DNA from 3 places in the Bacillus sp. ISL-35 genome. Region 3 is predicted to be linked to each of the others. Evidence: predicted binding sites of a transcription regulator. Region 3 holds the regulator's gene; each other region holds the start of a gene.
What was found. Region 3 encodes Rex, which represses fermentation and respiration genes when NADH is low (regulators of the CRP and FNR family bind a similar motif). Its sites were predicted from a motif close to TTGTGAAATATTTCACAA; they were not measured.
Positions count from the first base shown of each region.

Region 1 (3,283 bases), on a different contig from region 3:
GATCAAGGACAAGGTGGACATCCTGAACCTATCGCTTGGCAATGATGTGAATGGTCCCGACCTGCCGATCAGTCTAGCGCTTAACAAAGCGGTGGATTCGGGAATCGTCGCAGTCACGTCTTCAGGGAATTCAGGTCCCAACCGCTGGACAGTCGGGTCGCCGGGGACCGCTTCAAAGGCGATATCGGTCGGTGCTTCCACTCCCCCGATCCAGGTACCGTACATCACCGCCACAGGCAACACGGAAGAAATCAGGCTCGAGCTTTTACAGGGCTCGGACAATTGGAAGATTACCCAGAGTGAGAACCTGGTGTTTGCAGGACTTGGCAGAAAAGAAGACATGAAGGACGTCAGTGATAAGCTTGTCCTTGTCGAACGGGGCACGTTGACTTTTACCGAAAAAGCGAAGAATGCCTTCGAAGCGGGTGCGATTGGTGTCATCATCTACAACAATACGGATGGTACATTCTTCGGCAACCTTGAAGAGACCCTGCCAATCCCTGTAGCTGCCATCAGCAAGAAAGCAGGCCTGGCATTGAAAAAACAACTGAAAAACAATTCAATGCTGATTCGCGTCCATTTAATAGAAGAAAAAGATATCCTGGCAGACTTCAGTTCACGCGGCCCGGTGACGGTCACATGGGAAATCAAGCCGGATATCGTGGCGCCGGGGGTTGCGATTAACAGCACGATTCCTGGAGGCTACCTGCCTCTTCAGGGCACGAGCATGGCAGCGCCGCATATCGCTGGTGCTGCGGCGCTCATTAAGCAAGCGCACCCGGATTGGACTCCTGCTGAAATCAAGGCGGCACTCATGAACACCGCCAGAGAAATCCAGGATCAGTCCGGAAAAACATACAGGACATTCGAGCAGGGGGCGGGCCGGATCCAGACAGAAGCGGCAATCGAGACCGAGAGTCTGGTAGTTCCAGGATCGCTGCAATTTGGGAAATTCCAGCTGGCAGATAATATGCATCGGCATAGCGCTCGATTGAAAGTGAAAAATACGGGCTCCGCCGAGAAGTCCTATTCCTTCTCGATTCCGAAAAAGCAAAAAGGGATTGAATGGGAGCTGCCGCTGAGCTTTACACTCAAGCCGGGTGACAGTAAGGATGTAGAAGTGGCGATGAAGGTAACACCGGAGATGCTGGATGACAAAATCAATGACGGCAGCCTTGTGATGGACGACGGAAAAAATAAGATCCGCATACCATATCTGTATGTCCTTGAAGAACCGGATTATCCGCGGGTGATGGGCTTCGGTTTCGCGCCAGCCGACTCAGGGAATGCCTACCGGTATGAAGTATACCTCCCCGGAGGAGCAGACGAGTTTGGGATTGCCCTTTTTGATCCGGATCAATTCCGGTTCCTCGGTTTTCTCGATTGGGGAAGGAAGCTGAAAAAAGGGATGGCCGAAAAGGAAATACCGCTTGAAAAACTGCCGGAGGATGGGGTGTATCTGGCAAAAGTATTCGCGAAGAAAGCCGGCCGCGAGAGCATGATTGAAACGATGATTTATATTGAAAAAGCATCTAACGAAAACAGGACCGGAAAAAGGTGAATTCTCCCTCCGGTCCTGTTTTTTCTGTTATAATAATATAATACTGATATAGGGTTGATGGTATATTTTCTCAGTGGAAACTTTGTGAATTTTTTCACCCCAATCGATTGACATTGACATTTGCCTATTGTATGCTTACAAAGGGCATAAAATGATAAGGTTTTCAATGTTGATATGCAAGCTTTTTTTTATGTGAAAATATTGTTTTTTCAAAAATATTTCTCACTCCCCAGAATGTCCATTCTCTAAAGTGAGGATGCGTTTTTATGCGCCGAAACAACCGCCACCCTTTACAAGCGATGGCACTCATGTCCGCTATACTATCTCAATTGGTAGGCTCCATTTTAATTGGCATATTTTCCGGAAGATGGCTGGACCGTACCCTTGGTACAGAGCCACTTTTCTTAATATTCGGATTGCTGATCGGACTGGCGGCAGGTGTGTATGCCATGCTTCGCCTCATCCAACACTTCTTTTCGGGAGACTAGCCACCAATGGAAATCAAGGATATGTTTACTCGCCAGCGAAAATACATATTTACATTATTGTCCTTATATGTACTTGGATATGGGTTTACAACCTATCAATCTGTTTTTGCCGGATTGATCTTTGGTACAAGCCTGAGCCTTTTTAATTTATGGCTGCTTGCGAGGAAAATGAACAGCTTCGGGGATTCGGTGGTACAGGGGAAGAAGGTTCGCTCACTTGGCTCGATGTCGAGACTTGCGACCGGTGCGCTTGCCGTAATCATTGCGATGGAATATCCAGATCGCATAAACCTTGTATTTACGGTTTTGGGATTAATGACAGCTTATATTGTCATTATGATAGATTTTTTTGTCCAGACTTTTCAATCACGTAAATAGCGGGGAAGAGAGGTGAATAATTGATGCATCATGAAGCTCCATTAAAAGAAATATTTGGGCTTACTTTTAACTTAGCAAATTTGCTGATGATTACAGTAGCAACCGCGATCGTATTCATCATTGCAGTTCTTTCGACTCGTAGGCTTGCGATGAAACCGACAGGAATGCAGAACTTCATGGAATGGATTATGGATTTCGTCAAGGGAATCATCAACAGCACGATGGACTGGAAGGATGGGGGAAGATTTCACGTCCTTGGAATCACATTGCTGATGTATGTGTTTGTTTCCAATATGCTGGGACTGCCGTTCTCCGTCGTTGTCGATAATGAACTATGGTGGAAATCACCGACAGCTGACCCGGTCATCACACTGACTCTTGCAGTCATGGTAGTTGGACTTTCCCATTATTATGGCGTTAAGCTAAAGGGCACTGCTGAATATGGCAAGGAATTCTTTAAGCCATTTTGGTTCATGTTCCCGATCAAGATCATTGAAGAGTTCGCGAACACGCTCACTCTTGGTCTTCGTCTTTACGGTAACATTTACGCAGGTGAGATTCTTTTGGGTCTGCTTGCAGCCAGCCTCGCAACCGGAGTAGGCGGACATTTGGCCGCAGCTGTTCCAATGCTTGTATGGCAAGGATTCTCCGTTTTCGTCGGAGCAATCCAGGCGTTTATCTTCACTATGTTAACGATGGTTTATCTCTCTCATAAAGTGAGCCATGACCATTAATATATACCCTGTTCATTTAATGGACAAAACTTTAAAAAACATTTTTTCATACATTAAAGGAGGAACTTTATAATGGGTCTTTTAGCAGCAGCAATCGCAATTGGTTTAGCAGCACTTGGTGC
Region 1 is NZ_JAGGQK010000004.1:36,998-40,280, forward strand. It holds gene J7E38_RS06355 (S8 family serine peptidase) at 1-1,561, shown strand, start outside; gene J7E38_RS06360 (AtpZ/AtpI family protein) at 1,828-2,049, shown strand; gene J7E38_RS06365 (ATP synthase subunit I) at 2,056-2,427, shown strand; gene atpB (F0F1 ATP synthase subunit A) at 2,451-3,161, shown strand; gene atpE (F0F1 ATP synthase subunit C) at 3,234-3,283, shown strand, end outside.
Region 1: the regulator Rex is predicted to act here: its motif matches at 1,644-1,661, upstream of J7E38_RS06360 (AtpZ/AtpI family protein).

Region 2 (3,283 bases), on a different contig from region 3:
TTCATACCGGAAAAGAGACTGCTGGACCTATCAGAGGATTCTTGTGGCATTTTCAATGTAAAGCCCGCCCCGATCACTAATGTCAGGAAAAAAGCATAAAAAATAACCTCTGGGTTCCATTCAGATAATCTTCCCATCACGAATACTGCGAGGCCAAATCCCAGTGATCCGAATAACCTGACATTTCCATAGTTGACACCGACTTTGCTTGTGTATTTTAAGGAGATGCTATCGGATAATGGAATTATGGCACTTTGGAAAATGGCCAGGATAATGGCAACAATCAAGAACAATAAAAATTTGTCAAATACGAGATAACCAAAAGCAGCAATTCCAGTTATCAGTGTCGTAAGTGTTAACAGCCGATTATGGTAATTTTTCATATCGGCAAGCATTCCCCAGAACGGCTGGAAAAAGATCATGATTACAGGGCCAATCGACAGGATTAATCCAATCTGATAGCCATTCAATTTCTCCACATCCGTTAAATATATACTTAATAACGGGAAGAGGCTTCCCATCCCGAAAAATACAAAAAGATAAAAACCTTGTAATGTAAGGATATTCTGTTTTACTTGCTTTTCCATTTAAATCCTCCGTGCTGACGATTTATAGAGTTATATTTTACCACTATTTTAGTATAAGAATAGAAAAAATCGGATTATGCAAAATAAAGAATGAATAAAGCGTTTTCATTCTGATTATGTCATGTTAAAATAATGTTGGTTTAAAGTGATCAGACGTCTGCTCACCTATTGATTAAAGCTATCATGCCATAAGAGGCGGTGAAATCATGAGAGAAATAATATTGAGCCTGGTTGCTGGTTTAATCGTTGGTATTTTATTTAAATTCCTTAAGCTTCCGCTTCCTGCACCACCAGTTCTGGCAGGTGTACTGGGAATTGTCGGCGTTTATTTAGGCGGAGTTGTTGGAGAATGGATTTTGAACTCCTTTAAATGATGAAGGGGTTCGGCAATATGATCAGCAAAAAATCCACGGGGTTTCCGCGGATTTTTTCTTATACTATGAGTATTGTTTAAGAGCATTTTGCCCAAATAAAGTATTTGATTCCACTTGCTTATGTGTCGTGACATTTTTTGTGGCATCCAGGTATACATAAATTGTTCCAACGAAAAATGCCCCGCCTAAGATATTCCCTATCGTAACTGTCAGGAGATTATGAATTCCTAAACCTAAACTAATGGTGTCTGGATGTTCAACAAGAAGAGCAATCGAAAATAACACCATGTTTGCGACACTATGCTCAAAGCCCGATACTACGAAAGCGAACACCAGCAGCATCATCACCCCGATTTTTGCTGCATCTCCTTTAATATTGTAAGGGATCCAAACTGCCAGGCATACAAGCCAGTTACAGAGGATCGCGCGGAAAAACAATTGAATGGCTGGAGTATTCATCTTCATGCTTACAGTTTCCATCATATATTGTGTTTTTTCAGGCGTTGGGAAAATTCCCGATAACATAATGAACATCCCAAAAAATACAGCACCTATTATATTTCCTGCATAGCAAGCAATCCAATTTTCAGCGGTATCCCTCCATGATGTTGCCTTTTTAAGAGAACTGATGGTCATTAGCATCGTATTGCTAGTAAAAAGCTCGCCGCCGCCATATAAAATCAGGACCAGAGCCAATCCAAAAAAGATCGAGCTTACAATTGGAATTGCTGGAGAATGCGCATCAAAAAAATACTCTCCCAGGCGATATGAAACCATAATGCCAAAACCGATGTATACACCTGCAAGTGCTGCCCTCATTAAATACTTCAACTTCGAATCCCTTAAATAATCTTTCTTCTTCAAAGCAATACCAATGGCAATATCGATAGGCTGTCTGCTCAAGAATAAGACCTCCACGTTGATTGTGAAATAAATCACTATTTTTATTGTTGGTTTAATCTTATACCTGATCAATCTGTTTGTTAAGGGCAAAACACATGAACTGTTTATGACCATTTTTAAAGCGTTTCCATCTTTTATTTAACGCTGATTTCAATCTTTTTACTGATACTTGTTAAAAACCAATAAGGGGATTCCCCTATTGGATCCACCTTCAATAATTGCAGAGCAACTTTTGACAAAACCACCTGGTTTTGCCGGAGGTTTGTCTGAACATGAGGGCACTTCGGACAAAAACACTTGGAAATGCCGGAAATTTGTCTGAACACGGGGTCACTTCGGACAAATTCACCAGGGCAAACCATGATTTTGTCCGAACTCGGGGTCATTTCGGACAAATTCACGACGGTAAACCATGATTTTGTCCGAACCTGGGATCACTTCAGACAAAACTACCTAGTGAAGCCGGGAGTTTGTCTGAACCTGGGGTCACTTCAGACAAATTTATGAGGCCAAATCAAGATTTTGTCCGAACCTGGGACCACTTCAGACAAATTTACGAGGCCAAACCATGATTTTGTCCGAACCTGGGATCACTTCAGACAAATTTACGAGGCCAAACCATGATTTTGTCCGAACCAGGGGGCACTTCGGACAAATTCACGACGGTAAACCATGATTTTGTCCGAACCTGGAGTCACTTCGGACATATACACGAAAACAAACCATAATTTTGTCCGAACCTGTTCCTAAGACAAATTATCTTACCACTCTAATACCCGGCCAGCACAATTCCGAGCCCCCAAGCCACGCCGCATTGAGGCCCATCATCGTTAATCCTTCAAAAACCCATCAATCTTGCCTGATAATACTTCCTTCAACATGCTTTCGCTCCATTTGATTCAAGAGCTTCCTGTGTTCTTTTGATTCAAATAGAATGTTGAAATCGTAGTCTTCTGGATAAAGCTCTGTCGCAGGGATGTTCAATTTCAGACGTTTATGATTTACTTCTATTTTTCCGTCCTTCAGCTGCACAATATAATTTCCATTACTGTCGGGCCCTTTATAAATGACGCCAAGCTCTCCAGAACTTGTTACGTATACACTATCGCCCATTTCGTAACGGATGATTGATTTGCTGGCATCAGCCGATTTTTTTCTTTTATGCTTATTAACGAGAAGCTGCTTTTCCCTCCCTTTTAGTTCACTGCTATCTTGAAACAGTTCAGTGTAATTCTTTTCTGATTTGTAAGTGATCATATGGGCCCGTTCGATTAATTTTGGATGGACTCCCAGCTTTAGTGCTATTGCAAAAGCCTGGCTATCGCCTCCTTTTCCGATACGCAGACGGTAGGTAGGTTTCAATGTTTCGAGATCGAATTCCATTGAGCCATTCATAAAATCTTCATGTGAATCCGCAAA
Region 2 is NZ_JAGGQK010000001.1:576,965-580,247, reverse strand. It holds gene J7E38_RS03025 (MFS transporter) at 1-587, opposite strand, end outside; gene J7E38_RS03020 (XapX domain-containing protein) at 794-961, shown strand; gene J7E38_RS03015 (formate/nitrite transporter family protein) at 1,025-1,864, opposite strand; gene J7E38_RS03010 (endonuclease MutS2) at 2,714-3,283, opposite strand, start outside.
Region 2: the regulator Rex is predicted to act here: its motif matches at 1,885-1,902, upstream of J7E38_RS03015 (formate/nitrite transporter family protein).

Region 3 (3,283 bases):
AGCGGTCCCCGTATTTTATTTTACAGGCCAGCATATTATTACGTAAAATTTCAGAACATACATTTCTGCATTATTAAGGAGTTTTTTCAATTGAAAAAAGAATACTGGTACGTCCTTATTGCCTATATTGTTATGCAGCTTTCAAGTCTTGTCGGGGTGCCACTCATTGCTTTGATCGGTGCTGCGATGGGAAAAAGCCTGAATGAAATGCAAACCCTCGCGATTCCATACTGGCTCGTAACCAGCTTTTCGCTGACACTCCTGATCATCCTGCTGATTTTAAGGAAGGAAAGAAACATAAATGCTGATTTGCGCGAAGCATCTTCGCCGGCAAGCTCGGCGGCATGGGCATTCGCCGGGGTATTCCTGGCCCTGTTCGCCCAGTCGATTGCAGGCAGCATTGAAAGCATGCTTGGAATTGAGATGGGCTCGGAGAATACACAGGAAATCATCAAGCTGATTGAAAGGTTCCCGGTTGTGATCCTTGTCAGCTCGATCATCGGTCCGATTCTGGAGGAAATCGTCTTCCGGAAGATTATTTTTGGCAGCCTGCACAAGAAAATGAACTTCTTCTTGGCAGCCTTGATCAGCTCCGTCATATTCGCACTGGCCCATATGGAGCCGGAGCATGTGATCCTATACTCAGCAATGGGCTTCACCTTTGCGTTTCTATATGTAAAAACAAAGCGGATCATCGTGCCAATCATCGCCCATGTTACAATGAATACAATGGTTGTCCTGCTTCAATCCGTATTCAGGGAAGACATTGAGAGAATGATAAAAGAAGCAGAGAAAATTCAAAGCTTTATTGGGGGATTTTAAGTCATGAAGCAATCGCCTATGTTTTCAGGCATTGTCTACATCTTGTTAGGCAGCTTATTCACCTATTTCGCCATCCAGAATGTCAACGATACAGGCTGGGGATTTTTCAGTTATTTGCTCGTCCTGCTCGCCACCTTTGACTTCGGTTCCGGCATCAGGATGATTCTGTTTCATTTCAAACTTAAACAAATGCAGAAAAAATAGCTCCTTCATCGAAGGAGCCATTTTTTATTCTTCTGATTCACTGTCTGTCGGATAATGTTTCAAGAAATAAATCAATGATTGCAGTTCTACTGCCAAATCAATATGATGGATCCTGATCGAAGACGGCACATTCAGCCTCGCCGGCGTAAAGTTCAGGATTCCCTTCACATTCGCCTGTACAAGTCTGTCTGTGATCGGCTGTGCCACTGTTGACGGCACTGTCAGGATTGCCACCTGGATGCCTTCCTCAACCACAACCTTATCGAGATCATCCATGTGATAGACAGGCACATCGCCAATCTGCGTCCCAACCTTATCTGGGTCGACATCGAAGGCAATTTCAATTTTCGTATTATTGTTTTTGGAAAAATTATAATTCAAAAACGCCGTTCCCAAATTACCAACGCCAATCAGCGCAACCTTCGTGAGTTCATCCTGGTCGAGCGTCTTTCGGAAAAAAGTCAGCAGGTAATTCACATTATAGCCGTAACCCTTTTTACCCAAAGCCCCGAAATAGGAAAAGTCCCTCCTGATCGTAGCCGAATCCACTTTTACCGCTTCACTCAGCTCCGCGGACGATACCCTCTGCTTGCCTGAAGAATGCAAGTTCAATAAAAATCGGTAATATAGCGGCAAACGCTTAGCAGTTGCCTGCGGAATCTTCATAGCATCATTCGTCATTCTCCATCCTCCACCCTGTTCGTATTTCTATTTTAACTTCTCATCTCTCTTAAAATCGCCGTTTTTCCCGCCGGTTTTTTCCACGAGATAGGTCCTGCCGATCACCATGCCTTTGTCGACGGCCTTGCACATATCATAAACAGTCAGCGCGCATGCTGCTGCTGCTGTTAACGCTTCCATTTCTACCCCTGTATTCCCTTTTGTTTTAACAGCTGCAGCGATATTTAATATATAGTCATTACCATTTTGCTCCCAATCAAACGAAAGGTCAATGCCTGTTAATGGAATCGGGTGGCACATCGGGATGATCTCTGACGTCTTCTTGGCCGCCATGATGCCAGCAACCTGCGCGACTGCCAGTACATCGCCTTTTTTCATTTTATTTTCAGTAATCCTTACATATATATCTTCATTAACGGTGATGCTTGAATGGGCGACTGCCGTACGGACCGTCTCCGGTTTTTCACTGACATCGACCATCTTCGCTCTTCCCTCTTCATTAAAATGCGTAAATTCTGCCATGTTCAAGCTCCTTTCAACCAAATAATACACTATTTTCCCAAACTTGTGTGTGAACTTTGTTTCTATCTTCACATATAGAGGAGGAAATTTTTCATACCTTACCACCCATTGCAGGCCGCACATATTGCCGAGCCCATAGGATTGGGTTACACTATCCCTAAGGCATTAGAGGTGAAAAATAATGATTCTATTACAAGTCAATCAGCTATCAAAATATTTTGCGGCTGATCTTATTTTATCGAATATCAAGTTTGAAATACAGACCAATGACCGTGTTGCCCTGGTCGGCCGGAACGGGGCGGGAAAATCCACCCTGCTGAAAATCATTGCCGGCTATGAATCCCATGACGGCGGCGAGATTATCCGCCCGAAAGGAACATCAATCGGCTACCTGGCCCAGAATACCGGACTGGAATCCGAGAAAAGCATTTGGGATGAAATGCTGGCTGTTTTTGACCATCTGCACAGCATGGAAAAAGAACTGCGCCGGCTTGAAGAAAAAATGTCGGATCCTGGCATCCTGTCGAATGAGTCAGAGTATGAAAGAGTATTAAAGGATTATGACGTTTTGCAGGTCCAGTTCAAGGAAAAAGGCGGCTACCAGTACGAAGCGGACATCCGCTCCGTCCTTCACGGCCTGAACTTCCAGTCTTTTGATTATTCCACAAAAATCTCCACTTTAAGCGGAGGACAGAAAACAAGGCTTGCGCTCGCAAAGCTGTTATTGACTCGTCCTGATATTTTGATTCTCGACGAACCGACTAACCATCTGGACATTGACACACTTTCCTGGCTTGAGCAGTATCTCCAGGGCTATGACGGTGCGATTTTAATTGTTTCACACGACCGTTACTTCCTTGATAAGGTTGTGAACCAGGTATACGAGATTTCCCGTCACCAGTTGACGAAGTTCCCTGGCAATTACAGCTCGTATTTAGAACATAAAGCCGCAAATTATGAGCGCGACCTGAAGCTATATGAAAAGCAGCAGGATGAGATCTCCAAGCTGCAGGACTTTATCCAGCGAAATCTTGCCAGGGCCTCAACAACGAAA
Region 3 is NZ_JAGGQK010000025.1:4,865-8,147, reverse strand. It holds gene J7E38_RS22305 (CPBP family intramembrane glutamic endopeptidase) at 91-822, shown strand; gene J7E38_RS22300 (YdiK family protein) at 826-1,026, shown strand; gene J7E38_RS22295 (redox-sensing transcriptional repressor Rex) at 1,051-1,707, opposite strand; gene moaC (cyclic pyranopterin monophosphate synthase MoaC) at 1,735-2,229, opposite strand; gene J7E38_RS22285 (ABC-F family ATP-binding cassette domain-containing protein) at 2,411-3,283, shown strand, end outside.